Regions from separate parts of the Pseudarthrobacter lactosi genome, predicted to be linked through region 2. Evidence: riboswitches for the same ligand, from Rfam matches in the RefSeq annotation. Region 2 holds a riboswitch; each other region holds the start of a gene.
What was found. A riboswitch is a leader RNA that binds a small molecule or an ion and turns the genes downstream of it on or off. The one in region 2 is predicted to bind cyclic di-AMP.

Region 1: linked by a shared signal. The riboswitch ahead of ACZY0Q_RS16755 (NlpC/P60 family protein) and the one ahead of ACZY0Q_RS13835 (aggregation-promoting factor C-terminal-like domain-containing protein) in region 2 are both predicted to bind cyclic di-AMP.
Region 3: linked by a shared signal. The riboswitch ahead of ACZY0Q_RS16810 (M23 family metallopeptidase) and the one ahead of ACZY0Q_RS13835 (aggregation-promoting factor C-terminal-like domain-containing protein) in region 2 are both predicted to bind cyclic di-AMP.

What each region holds. Positions count from the first base shown of each region.
Region 1 is NZ_JBVAYS010000003.1:680,999-685,320, forward strand. Features, by position in the region: gene ACZY0Q_RS16750 (heavy metal translocating P-type ATPase) at 1-1,155, shown strand, start outside; gene ACZY0Q_RS16755 (NlpC/P60 family protein) at 1,264-2,010, opposite strand; cyclic di-AMP (ydaO/yuaA leader) riboswitch at 2,014-2,180, opposite strand; gene ACZY0Q_RS16760 (heavy-metal-associated domain-containing protein) at 2,561-2,959, shown strand; gene ACZY0Q_RS16765 (hypothetical protein) at 3,098-3,565, shown strand; gene ACZY0Q_RS16770 (DUF305 domain-containing protein) at 3,718-4,317, shown strand.
Region 2 is NZ_JBVAYS010000003.1:77,990-82,311, reverse strand. Features, by position in the region: gene ACZY0Q_RS13845 (HAD-IA family hydrolase) at 1-429, shown strand, start outside; gene ACZY0Q_RS13840 (DUF1905 domain-containing protein) at 410-853, opposite strand; gene ACZY0Q_RS13835 (aggregation-promoting factor C-terminal-like domain-containing protein) at 1,029-1,769, opposite strand; cyclic di-AMP (ydaO/yuaA leader) riboswitch at 1,775-1,927, opposite strand; gene ACZY0Q_RS13830 (sensor histidine kinase) at 2,028-3,578, opposite strand; gene ACZY0Q_RS13825 (response regulator transcription factor) at 3,586-4,322, opposite strand, start outside.
Region 3 is NZ_JBVAYS010000003.1:691,092-695,413, reverse strand. Features, by position in the region: gene ACZY0Q_RS16830 (DUF2269 domain-containing protein) at 1-515, opposite strand, end outside; gene ACZY0Q_RS16825 (hypothetical protein) at 512-688, opposite strand; gene ACZY0Q_RS16820 (TetR/AcrR family transcriptional regulator) at 787-1,356, shown strand; gene ACZY0Q_RS16815 (four-helix bundle copper-binding protein) at 1,950-2,363, opposite strand; cyclic di-AMP (ydaO/yuaA leader) riboswitch at 3,286-3,462, shown strand; gene ACZY0Q_RS16810 (M23 family metallopeptidase) at 3,468-4,244, shown strand.

The sequences.
Region 1 (4,322 bases), 600 kb from region 2:
GGTGACCTGCAGTCCTCCTTTACCGCCGCGGTCGCGGTCCTGGTGATCGCCTGCCCCTGCGCCCTGGGCCTGGCCACGCCCACGGCACTGCTGACCGGGACCGGACGCGGCGCGCAGCTGGGCATCCTCATCAAGGGCCCGCAGGTCCTCGAAGACACCCGGACCGTGGACACCATCGTGCTGGATAAGACCGGAACGGTAACCAGCGGACAACTTTCCGTTTCCGCCGTGCAGTCCTTCACCTCGACGACCGGGGAGGAGATCCTTGCCCTGGCAGGAGCCGTCGAAGCCGCCAGCGAACACCCGATCGCCCACGCCATCGCCCGCGCAGCCAAGGCCAACGCACCGCTGCTGCCCGTCACAGCCTTCGACAGCGCACCGGGTGGGGGCGTGCGCGGGACCGTGGACGGCCGACGGGTGGTTGCCGGCCGGGCCGGCTGGCTGGAGGATAACGGCATCACTCCCGCCGCGGACAACTACACGGCGCTGCGGTCAGAGGAGGAAGCCGGCGCGACCGTCATCTGGGTCGGCATTGATGGTGAACCCGAGGGAATCATCAGCCTCACCGACACGGTCAAAGAAAGATCTGCGGCCGCGATCGGACGGCTGAAATCCCTAGGGTTGCGGCCCGTCCTGCTGACCGGGGATAACGCCTCGGTCGCCTCCACCGTGGCAGCGCAGGTGGGCATCCCGGCAGAAGACGTGTTTGCTGGAGTACTTCCTGAAGGCAAGGTGGAGGCAATCCGCCGGCTGCAGGCCGGCGGAGCTATCGTGGCGATGGCCGGCGACGGCGTGAATGATGCAGCCGCCTTGGCTCAGGCTGACCTGGGCATCGCAATGGGCAGCGGCACCGACGTTGCGATTGCCGCCGCGGACCTGACAGTGATGGGAAGCGACCTGGGCCAGGTCGCGGACGCCATCGAGCTCTCCCGGCGGACGCTGGCCACGATCAAGACCAACCTGTTCTGGGCGTTTTTCTACAACGCCGTCGGCATTCCGGTCGCGGCCCTCGGTCTGCTCAATCCGATGATCGCAGGGGCCGCAATGGCAGCCAGCTCCGTCCTGGTTGTCACCAACTCCCTACGGCTGCGCCGCTTCACCGCTCAGAAGGCCTCCGACGCCCCGACCAGGCTGGCACTGGTACCCGTCCGCTGATCAGCGCCGGGGTGCCTGCCGCGGGATGTCCAATCCGTCGGTGGGCATGGAGAAGGCCGGTGATGCGTTGCCCCCAAGGCAGCGAATCACCGGCCTTCACGTTGTTGGTTACCCGGCGCGAACGAAGGTGACTGAGCCTTTGGCTGTCATCCATGTCAGGGGGTGGACTGCGGTTTCGTTCTTGCCGTTCAGTCCGGAGCTGAGGACCTGGCCGTTGCCGACGTAGATACCCACGTGTCCGGGCTGCATGACCATGTCCCCGGGCTGGGGGTCCGTGACGACGGTGCCGTAGTTCATGAACTGCATCGGTCCAAGGTCCCCGACGGGAATCCCTGCGGCGTTAAGGGCGTTTTCCACCAGTCGTGTGCAGTCCTGGATCATGCCGATCTGGGCGTAAGCGGCAGAAACCATGGTCGCGTTCACGCCGCCAGCGGCCGGAGCGGCCACTGGCGCAGCAGCAGGGGCTACGGTGATCGTGGCTTTCGCCGGGGCGGCGGAAGCTGCCGGCGCGGCAGGTGCGGCAGCAGGCTTGGGTGCCTCCACGACCGGGGCCGGTGTGGTGCTGACGTCGGGACGCTCATAGGAGATCCTGACCGTCGCGTCGGCGCTGAGCGGCGCCGGGGCCTGACTGGTGACCTCAAGGTTTGAAGCCGGTTCAGCATCGCGCTGCGCGGGGGCGTCTGCGGCCTGCGCGGCGATGCCGCTGGTCAGGACCAGGCCGGATGCAGCAGCGATAACGGCCGCCTGACGGCCTACACCTCCGGCATTGTCAGCGACGGTCCTGGACAGGGCCGCGAGCGGGCTCGTCTGGACGGTGACCGCGCGGTGGCGGCCGTGAGTTCTGCGAATGGACATGAAGTGGCCTCTCCCAATGCCTGCGAGGTGAGCTGTCGGATTCGGATGGGAGACACCCGGCCGCGGTCCTGCACAAAGTGCAGTACAGCGGCTTCACCCCAAGGCCTGCCCGAAGCAGGCCACTAATTGGGTTCCCCGTCTCTGCCGGACGAAATATGCGATCGGATCCCGGGCAGCGGCAGAGTTAGGCAATCAGCGCGGGAGTGCCGCCCTCGGAGAAAACCGGCACAAATTCGACCGTACAGGAGGGCCGACCCATTGTCACATTTGAATAACGGGGCCACTCGAGGGCAGAGGCCCCTGGCCCGGCGATGCAACCCGGACCCGGCCTGCCGGTCTAAACAGGGAGTGCGGCTGGGCCCGGCCGCTCACGCCAACTGTTCAATCTGTGCGAGGAGACGCCGGCATCCACCCTGCCAATAATACCCGATGGGGGTATTATTTAGATGTTCAGGGAAGTGGTTTGTCCAGGCCCGATGCGCTTCCGGCCGTTACAGCCGTTCAACCCCCAACGCCTCCCCATGATTTCTCTTGCAAAGGCCGAACTGACATGTGTGTCCCCGAAACCCGGACCGGGCTGCCCATCGTGGCTGCTGAACCGTCCGGATGCAGCTGCTGCTCCACCTCTTCCCGGACCCTGGCGTCGCCGGCAATTCAAGGCAGCGTCTACTCCGTCGAAGGACTGACCTGCGGGCATTGCGGACAGGGCGTTGAAAAGGCAGTGTCCTCCCTCGCCGGAGTGGAGGCCGTAACCGTCGAGCTGGTGCCCGGAGGGGCATCCCGGCTCACCGTCTCCGGCACCCATACCGAACCTGAGGTCCGGGACGCCGTCCCGGCCGCCGGGTACAGCCTCTCACCAGCAGGTAGTCCAACGCCCGCCCTGACGGACATCGCCGCTGCCGCCGTCAGGGCCTCCCACCCAGGAGAGGGCAACAATGGAAAATCATAATCATCGCGGCCCTGAACGCTCAGTTGCTGCGAAAGGGTGAAACTGAATCCGTCCCAGGTTCGTTGAACCCTAAGCCCGGCAGGGTAAGATCCCTGCCGTACCCTTAAACCCATGAATGGCTACGGAAGGAGGAACACCATGGCAGCAACCGGATCCTGCCGCGTCACGGCGTTCCTGACCCGTGCCGCGCTGCTGACGGGATTCCTGGCCATTGTCGCTGGGATCCTCGGTATGCACATCATGACCGGGGCCCACGCGATGCCGACGGCCACGCCAAGCATGGATACGTCCGTTCAGCAGAAACAGAACCCGGTCAACCATCCAGGCCACGCCCCGGCGCAGTCTTCCCAGACGGCCTCCGCGGCCGGGCCCGGGATGCTTGCCGGATCAGCTTCCTCGTGCGCCGATGCCGCCGGCTGCCAGAGTATGTCGGCGATGGATGCGGTCTGCGTCCTCTCCCCGGCGAACACCGCCCTGTCGGCGCCGCTGCCCGGCACCGCACCGCTCCAGACCCCGGACACGAATGCCCTCGCCGGGTCAACGATCAGCTATTCCTTCCTGCCGGAGGGTCCTTCCCCCGGCGACCTCTGCATCAGCCGGACGTAAAGGCGCGCTGCGCCGTGTCCTGCCCGGCGCACCCTCCACGCCACGCTTGCGTACCCACCCTGCATACCCCCGCCTGAGATCCGGCGGCCCTGCAGCCACGCTATCCGCAGCGGCGTCTGACGCCGGTTGATAATTTGAAGGACCTGATTTTGATGAAGAAAACACTGACCATTTCCGCTGTTACCATCGCCGCGGCGATCGCCCTGTCCGGTTGTTCCGCGGGTTCGGGCGGAGGGAGCATGCCCGGAATGAACCACGGCAGCTCCGGGATGTCCTCCAGCTCCGCGCCCGCTGCCGCGGACTTCAACGACGCGGACACCATGTTCGCCCAGATGATGATCCCGCACCATACCCAGGCCGTGGAAATGTCCGACATGGTCCTCGCCAAAGAAGGAATCCCGGCCCCGGTGACGGGTCTGGCCACCAAGATCAAGGCGGCCCAGGCGCCGGAAATCGAGAAGATGGCCGGCTGGCTCACCAGCTGGAACCAGCCCACCGGCACGCCCTCCGGCCACAGCATGTCCGGCATGATGGGCGATGAAGACATGGCCAAGCTTGAAGCCGCTCAGGGAACCGAGGCGGCCAAGCTGTTCCTGACCCAGATGATCGCCCACCACGAAGGCGCGATCACGATGGCCAAAACTGAATCTGCGGACGGTAAGGACGTCAGGGCAGTCCAGCTCAGCAAAGACATCGCAACTTCCCAGGAAGCTGAATTGCAGGAAATGAAGGACCTGCTGGCCACCCTCTAGCTGGC
Region 2 (4,322 bases):
CGGGTGCGGACTGCCGGTATTGTCGCGTTGCCGGGGGCTGCCGAGATGCTTCGCAGCCTCCCGGCCGAGGCAGTGGCGCTGGTGACCTCAGCGGACAGGACCCTCGCGGACATCCGCATGGACGCGGCGGGACTGGCCGTGCCGGCCACAGCCGTGACGGCGGAACTGGTCACACGGGGCAAACCGGACCCGGAAGGGTATCTGATGGCAGCCGGGCTGCTGGGCGTGCAGCCGGAGGACGCCTTGGTATTCGAGGATGCACCCGCCGGAATTGCGGCAGGGGTTGCCGCGGGGATCCGGACGGTGGCAGTGGGTCCCAATACGGGTGAATTGCCGGCAGGCGTGCTCCACATCCCGGACTACCGTGCAGTGACTGTCTCCGTGGAACGGAACGCCGGGGGACTGCCGGTCATTTCTTTCCGGCTTTGAGGTCGGCGACCATCTTCGTGATCCGCCTGGCCCGGGTTTCGTCCGTCTTGGCATCTCCGATTGGCTCCACGTACCGGCGCTGCGTGCTGTAGTTCAGCGTGGCGTAAAACACCTGCGCTTCGGGTTCGGCGGCCAGGGCTGCGGCCAGATCCTCGGGGACCTCGATGATGCGCGGCTGTGTGTCCAGTTCCACGTCCACCTCGATGGTGTCGCCGGCGGCGACTCCGGTGAATTCCCGGTTGGCGGTGCTCACCCCGATCAGGTTCTGTCCCCCCATGACCGCGATGCTGCTCCGGTAGCTCTTGCCGTTGATGGTCACCACCACCGGCGGACGCTTGCCCGCGCCGAGAGCCGAGATAACTTCCTCGGGAACCTCGATGCCCGCCTTGTTGCCGCTGCCCAGGATGGTGGTGGTGAATTTCATGGCCCAAGTATGGCGCGGAGCCGCCAGGCACGGAACCCCTGACCGCCACACCGGTAGCCACTGAGCGCCACAGCCACTGACCGCCACACTGGCAGCCCGAGCATTGGCAGCCTTGGCGCTGGTAGCCCGAGCGCCGGGACCCGGGCGCAGGGGAGCCTGGTAAGGCGGAGTCGGCCTAGTACCAGTTGTGCGACAGGTGGAAGTTCAGCGCGCCACACGGTGACTGGTAGCGCTCCTGGATGTAGTTCAGGCCCCAGTTGATCTGCGTGCGGTAGTTGGTGAGGTAGTCCCCGCCGGCGCTTGCCATCTTCTCAGCGGGCAATGACTGGACGATGCCGTATGCGCCGCTGCTGGCATTGGTGGCCGTGGTGGTCCATTCGGATTCCTTGGTCCACAGCGTCTGCAGGCACTGCATCTGGTCAGCGGACCAGCCGTAGGTCGCCAGCTGCCCGGCGGCGTAGGCCTGGGCTCCCGCAGGGTCGTTGACGGCCACAACGGGTGCGGGTACAGGCTCGGGAGCCGGTGCCGGTGCCGGTGCAGCCTCCGGGGCGGGGACCTGCGCAGGTGCCGGTTCGGCAGCCTGGGGCGCGACTTTGATCTCGGCCGGCGCAGCCTCTGGGGTGGCCGGGGCCTGAATCTCGGCGGCTTGGACGCTCAGCTTCGACTGGGCGCTGGCTTCTTCGGCGGCCTGGTTGGCGTTGGCAGCAAGCGACGCGGACTCGGAAGCGTGTGCTGCGGCAGTGACTCCGACCAGCAGGGCGCACGCCGTCGCGAACACCGCGGCGCGCTGGCCCATGGAGGGAATCCGGGCCGCCTTGGACAGTGGGGACATAGCTGCACCGATGCGGGTCTGCTTGCGGTGGCTGGCGGACTTTGTATCGCCCTGCGGACGTGTTTCTACCTTGAATTCAGACATGATGGATCGCCTCTCACACCTGCGGAGTTAGCTGTCGGGTTCGGATGAGGGCATCCGGCCACACGGCACAATCACGTGTTGGCTTAACCCCAAAGGGCACTTGGTGCCCGGGACGGTGGGTCCCCCGCCTCTGCCTCTGAAGACGGAATCCGGGAAGTGGCAGAGCTTGGCGTCATCCGGATATGCGGCCCAATCGGGATCCGCACCTGTTCGACGGTACAGGAGCTGGGCGCTTAAGTCACATTTTGGTAACAGGAATCACGAAGCCGGTGTGTCGCCTTGCTGCACTCCGGCTTCGGTGGTCTGCGCCACGGCTCCGGCGGGGAAGAGTAAGGCAAACTCTGTCCGCCCGGCCCGCGAGGTCACTGCCACGCTCCCGCCGTGGGCCTCCAGGATGGACTGGACAATGGACAGACCCAGGCCGCTGGTGCCCTCAGACGCCCCGGCGCCCACGGCCGGTGCCGTTCCCTTGCGGGCCGCGTCTGCGCGGGCAAACCGGGAGAAAACATGGTCCACGAATTCCGCAGGGATGCCGCCGCCGTCGTCCGCTACGGTCACTGCAGCGCCGCCATCCGCAGACTTCGTAACAGCGGTGACCACGGTGGTCCCGGGCGGCGTATGTTTACGCGCGTTGGAGAGCAGGTTGACCAGCACCTGACGCAATTGGGAGGCATCACCGGTGACGGCAAGCGGTTCGTCGGGCAGTTCAAGGCGCCAGTGGTGTTCCGGGGCTATGACTTTCTCGTCACTGACGGTTTCGATCACGAGTTGGGTGAGATCAACTTCGCTGAGCTTAAGGGGCTGTCCCTCATCGAGCCGGGCCAGTAGCAGCAGATCCTCCACCAGTGTGGTCATGCGTTCGGACTGGCTCTGGACGCGGGCCAGGGACTTCCGGCCGTCCGGCGTGAAGTCCTCGGTCATCCGCATCAGCTCCGTATACCCGCGGATGGCGGTCAGCGGGGTCCGCAGCTCATGGGAAGCGTCGGCAACGAACTGCCGCACCTTGGTCTCGCTCCGCTGCCGAGCCTCGAGGGCACTGGCCACATTGTCCAGCATCAGGTTGAGGGCGTGCCCTACGCTGCCCACTTCGGTTCCGGGATTGGAGTTCGACGGCGGGACGCGCACCGCGAGTGCCACCTCGCCGGCGTCCAGCGGGAGTCGCGAGACCCTCGTGGCCACCTCCGAGAGTTGTTCCAGCGGTTTCATGGTGCGCCGGATGAGCACGGTTCCTGCCAGCCCGATCAGCGCCAGGCCGCCGAGGGAAACGAACACAAAGGTCCATACCAGCGACGCCAGCGTACTTTCCTTGGCGGCAAGCGGAAGTCCCGTGACAAGGACATCCCCGTAAGAGGTTTTGACGGCCACCAGCCGGTAATCGCCGGTGGACAGGGTCCGGTTGACCGGCTGGCCGTCCGTGGCCAGATCCAAAAGGATGGGTTTGTCGGCAGCCGACAGGGGAGTGCGCGTGGTGTCCGAAGCGAGGAAGCCGCCTGTGTTGACCTTCCCATCCCTGATGCTGGCATTGACAGTGCCCACACTTTGCCCCCGGGAATCCAATGGGTCCCGGCCGTTGAATCCGCCGAATGGTGGCCGGCCGGGGCTGTCGGAGAGCTGGGCAGCCTGACTCAGCCGGTCATCGAGCTGTCGGGTGAGGAAGGCATCCATTGAGGCGAAGCTGGCCACCCCCACGGCGCCGCAGATGGCCACCAGCAAGGCCATGGCTAACAGGATCAGCCGTGTGCGCAGGTGCCAGGTATCCGGTTTCAGCCAGCTCCGGGCTGGTGCTGGGGTTGCTCGCGGTGAGGACATGGAGCAGCTACTCTGCCGGCTTGATGACGTAGCCAGCGCCGCGGACCGTGTGGATCATGGGCGGGTGCACACCGTCGATCTTCTTGCGCAGGTAGGAGATGTAGAGCTCCACAATGTTGGCCTGGCCGCCGAAGTCGTAGTTCCAGACGCGGTCCAGGATCTGGGCTTTGCTGATCACGCGTTTGGGGTTCTCCATGAGGTACCTGAGCAGTTCGAACTGGGTGGCGGTGAGCTGAAGGTCGTCGCCCGCGCGGGTCACTTCGCGGGTGTCGATGTTGAGGACAAGATCGCCCACCACCAGTTCCGCTGTGTCCATCGCGGCAACGCCGGAGCGCTGGACCAGGCGGTGCAGGCGCAGCAGGACCTCCTCCATGCTGAACGGCTTGGTCACGTAATCATCCCCGCCCGCCGCGAGGCCCAGGATCCTGTCCTGAACGGCGTCCTTGGCAGTCAGGAACAGCGCAGGTACCTCCGGCGCGAAGGCGCGGATCCTGCCCAGCAGCTCAACGCCGTCGAACCCTGGCAGCATCACGTCCAGCACCAGGACGTCCGGGCGGAACTCCTTGGCAACCTTGACGGCCTCCGGGCCATCCGAAGCAACGGCAACAGACCAACCTGCCATGCGCAGCCCCATGCTCATGAGTTCGGAAAGGCTGGGTTCGTCGTCCACTACCAGGGCACGGATGGGGGAGCCGTCCGGGTGGGTCAGCTGCGGAAGGTTGTCGGTCATGGAATGCGAAGTGG
Region 3 (4,322 bases), 610 kb from region 2:
GCCTGCTGTTTTTCAGTTATTCCCTGCCCGTATCGCGTGAGCCCACGAGGTTTATAGATTGACAGCACCGTGGTGACAAGCAGCGCCAGCAGCGCAGCACCGGCATCAAACACGAACTGGACCCGCATGCCGGTCATGTCCGCCGAACCCAGGGATGAAGATGCTGCGATTTCCGCCATTGCGGTAACGGGCTGCAGATGAACCAGCAGCAAGGCGCTGGCCCCGGTGGTAATCATGAGCTTGATCAGCACCCAGTAGTAACGGAACAGACCCCAGACGGTGCCCAGGCCCTGGACGATGCCGGAAATCAGGGAGGCCAGGCTGAGCGGGAAGATCACAGTCCAGCCGATGAGGTTCATTCCCAGATACGCAGCCTGGACCAGTCCTGGGTCCGTGGAGGACAGTCCGGTGATGGCCAGAACAAGGAACGTTGTGACGGCACCCAGCCATCCGACAGAGCAGATCACATGCACCATCAGGGTGGCTTTACGGAGCCCAGGGGTCATCACTTTCACGGGGTGTGGTTCATCATTCCGCCGCCGCTGAGATGGATGACCGCGAAAGTCACCACAAGCAAGGTAGCGGCGACGAGGAAGGCTTTGACCCAAAGGGGCGTTCGGTGCCCGGGGGCTGGGCCGCGCTCCTGGACTAGCGGGGACTGGGGTTTGGGTATTGGGCGCTCTGTCATGAGGCTCCTTGTCGGGCGGGGGCGAACATCCTTTTGTAAGACAGTATGTTCTCAGTGTGCCATGTTGTTCAAGGCGTGGCGTGTTGTACGATGCGGGAATGCCAAAGTTATGGGATGAGACTGTCGAGACTCATCGCGGCGCCGTCCGGACCGCTATCCTGGACGCTGCAGCGACCCTGGTCGCCGGCCATTCGGCGGCTGCGGTGACGATGTCCGGTATCGCCCAGACGGCCGGTATCGGCCGCGCAACGCTCTATAAGTACTACCCGGATGTCGAGACGATCCTAGCGGCCTGGCATGAGCGTCAGGTCCATGCGCACCTGGAAGTCCTGACCCGGATTAGGGACAGCACGCGGGGCGCCCGCGAGCAGCTTGAAGCCGTGCTGGAGGCCTACGCCTTCCTCTCACACTCCGGGCACGGAGCAGCCGACGCCGTCGCCCTGCACCAAGGCGCACACATGGGCCCCGCCGAGCGCCACCTGTCCGGATTTCTGACAGAACTCCTGCGCCAGGGTGCGGAAGCCGGGGTATTCCGGGGGGACGTAGCCGCGGATGAACTCGCCGCGTTCTGCCTTCACGCCCTCGAAGCGTCCGCCGGTCTGACATCGCCGGAGGCCGTTCACCGGCTGGTCAAAGTCACCTTGGCCGGGCTCCACCCGGTGCCCTGAGTAGGCAGGCGTCCCCTGGGACCTGCGCCTGCAGGCATCCCGGGACCGGCTGCTGCTGTCCATCCCGGGCCGTCAGTCTGGGCTTCGATCAAAGGTGAAGCCACAGGCGCACCGGTACATCAGCACGCCCCCGGATGGCTCCGGGGGGTGACTGCCCGATGCCTCCGGGAAGAGAAGTACAGGCATTTTGTCGGCCGGGACCAGACGCATAGGCTCACCGCAATGCATGTGGGTGGCCAGCATTCGCCGCAGCTGCGGGTCGTCGACCGGGTTCCCGGACGCGGCACCTATCCCGGCCAAGGTGCCGCCGGCAGGTGGGATGGACCCCTGACGCGGGCCTGAGGGCTGCCTGGGTTTCATGTATTCCTTTTGACGAAAGATGGCGCCACGGTCGCCGAGCGATCCGTGGCTCTGGTCGCGCCCCCACACGGATTAACGATTCGACTGGCACTTTCCTCCCCCGGATGCCGGCGGCAGAGCTCAGGGACGCATTGAGGGTTGCCTTGAGGCCGGGATGCCGCCGGGCAGGCCTTCCCTCGGGTGCCGGAAGGCGTTGGATCTCCGGTCACCGTTGGGTGGGCCGTCGCGGAGGGTCAGCCGAGCGAGCCGAGAAGGTCGTTGCATGCCTTTTCGCAACGGCGGCAGGCCTCGGCACAGAGCCGGCAGTGTTCATGCATGCCTGCGTGTTGTTCGCATTCCTCGGCGCAGGCCTTGCAGATGGTGGCGCAGGCCTGCAGCACCGCGCGGGTGACGTTGGCGTCATAGCCGGTGTGGCGGGAGAGGACGTTTGCCGTGGCCGCGCAGATGTCCGCACAGTCAAGATCGGTGCGGATGCATTTGGTCAACTCGGCGACCATGTCTTCGCCGAGGCAGGCATCAGCGCAGGCGGTACAGGCCTGTGAGCAATCAAAGCACGCCGCAATGCATTCGGCGAGCATGTGCTGATCGATGCCGCCGAGATCCTTCGGGTACGCATCGAGCATCTTGTGGGTGCTTCCGTGTGTCATTTCTTTCTCTCTTTCCAATACTGAACGGAAGGAACCTGGTGCGGAGACCGGCTGATGTTTTCTGATGTGCCGGCTGTTTGGCTGATGTTCTTTCTCGGGCCTCCTTCTGATCGCTGAAGGCAGGACCCAAAGGGCGGCCCGCACGCGGTGTCTACGCCAGCCAGGTCGAAGGGTGCCACTTGCCGGCCGTATGGCCTGGCGTTCGCGCGGCCGGACGGGGAGAACGTGTGCTTTATGTCCGGCTGACAGACAGTTGAGTTAGGGTTAGCGCCTGCCAGCTCAGCGGTGCTTGGGGCCTGTTGGCGATGTGGGATGCCGGGGGCCGGGCGCGCGGGCCCGCGGAATCAGGGATGAGCGTTCCTGGCCTTGGCTGCGCCGCGTCGGTCACAGCAACGGGCCACGACCGTGGACTGACTGCCCGGGTGTCTCCGGTCTCGTGGCACCCGCTGCGCGGGACCCCGCGGAGCACGTCGGAGGCGGATTGGGCTCCGACCGGGCTCACTCTGTTCGAACGTCCCCGAGGGTTCTCCTGTCCCCCGGGGATCGCAGTCTCGCGCTGGCGCTGTGCGGCGGCGTAAGGGCTGCGGTCGGACACCCCCACCACGTGGTCCTGTCCACTACAAAAGGTAACTGGCGCGGCCACCAGGAGGACGATCACGAGGCAGGAAAGAACAGCCCGCGGCGCCGCAAGCCTGCGGACCAGCAGTGGAAGCGTGGAACGTTGAAGGGCCATCTGGTCTTTCCTGGGGCAAGTCCCGCCCAGCGTAACCTTCCGGTGCCCCGCCAGTCACCATCCCTGTCCCCTTAAGCCCAGAGCGCTTTTGATAACGGATTTGTAACTTAAGCCGACGCTTCGCTAAAGTTGGATAAACACATACCCCCAACGGGTATGGATGTGACCGCTTCGCCAAACCCCGCCGGCGGTCCTTGAACCTGATCTTTCTCAGGCGGGGGCGGAGGACCCACTTTTGGTGCGTAATGATGCACCTTGGGGTGAAGCCGACCCTGTGACTGCGCGTCCTGATCGCGTCCTGCAGGGCAGCCGGACAGTCCACTCGTCCGAATCCGACAGCTAACTTCGCCGGCGCCGAGAGGACCACTATCTTGCCTGCCCAGCCAAAACACGGCCGTCGCCGTGCCCTTCCGGCCGCTGCCTCACCACGCCGCCGTCCGTTCTTCCAGGAACCAATGTTCCGGCTCCGCGGCCAGCAGTTCGGCCTAACAGCAGCCGTCACGGGAATGATTGCCCTCACTGCTCTGTCCGCGGCGCAGGCTGACTCCGGCAGCCGCGCTGCGGCCCAGGACCGGCCAGTGGCCGTGGCAGCCGCGGCTCCGGAAGCGGCGGTCACGGCAGCAGCTGAAACTGTTCTCACCTTTGACCGCCCGGAGGTGACCTCCCAGCCTGCGCCTGCGCCCGTTGCCCCGGCGCAGTCCGCAGGGGCGGTTAAGGCACTCCAGGCTGCCCCCGAGCCCGTGCCGGCATCCCCATCCACGGGGTTGCGTGCCCCGCTCGCGTCGATTAACGTCAGTTCCCCCTTCGGCTTCAGAATCAGCCCGATCACCGGGGCCGCAGCTGAAATGCACACCGGGATTGATCTGACCGGGGCGTGCTCGACGGCGGTCTTCGCCGCCGGTTCCGGCACTGTCACCGAGGCCGGCTGGAGCCCGTACGGCGGCGGCAACCGGATCGTCGTCGATCACGGCAACGGGCTGAAGACCACCTACAACCACCTGGCCAGCATCGGTGTCTCCCTCGGACAGGCCGTGGCTCAGGGCCAGCAGATTGCAGGGGTAGGCACAACCGGTGCCTCCACCGGCTGCCACCTTCACTTCGAGGTCATGGTCAACGGCCAGACCGTCGACCCGGCTGCCTTCATCTAAGAGGCCCGGCCCGCAGCCAGATGGCTGCGCTGACTGCTTGCGCGTGAAGGCGGAAGCCGCGCGATGAAGCGGTACAGT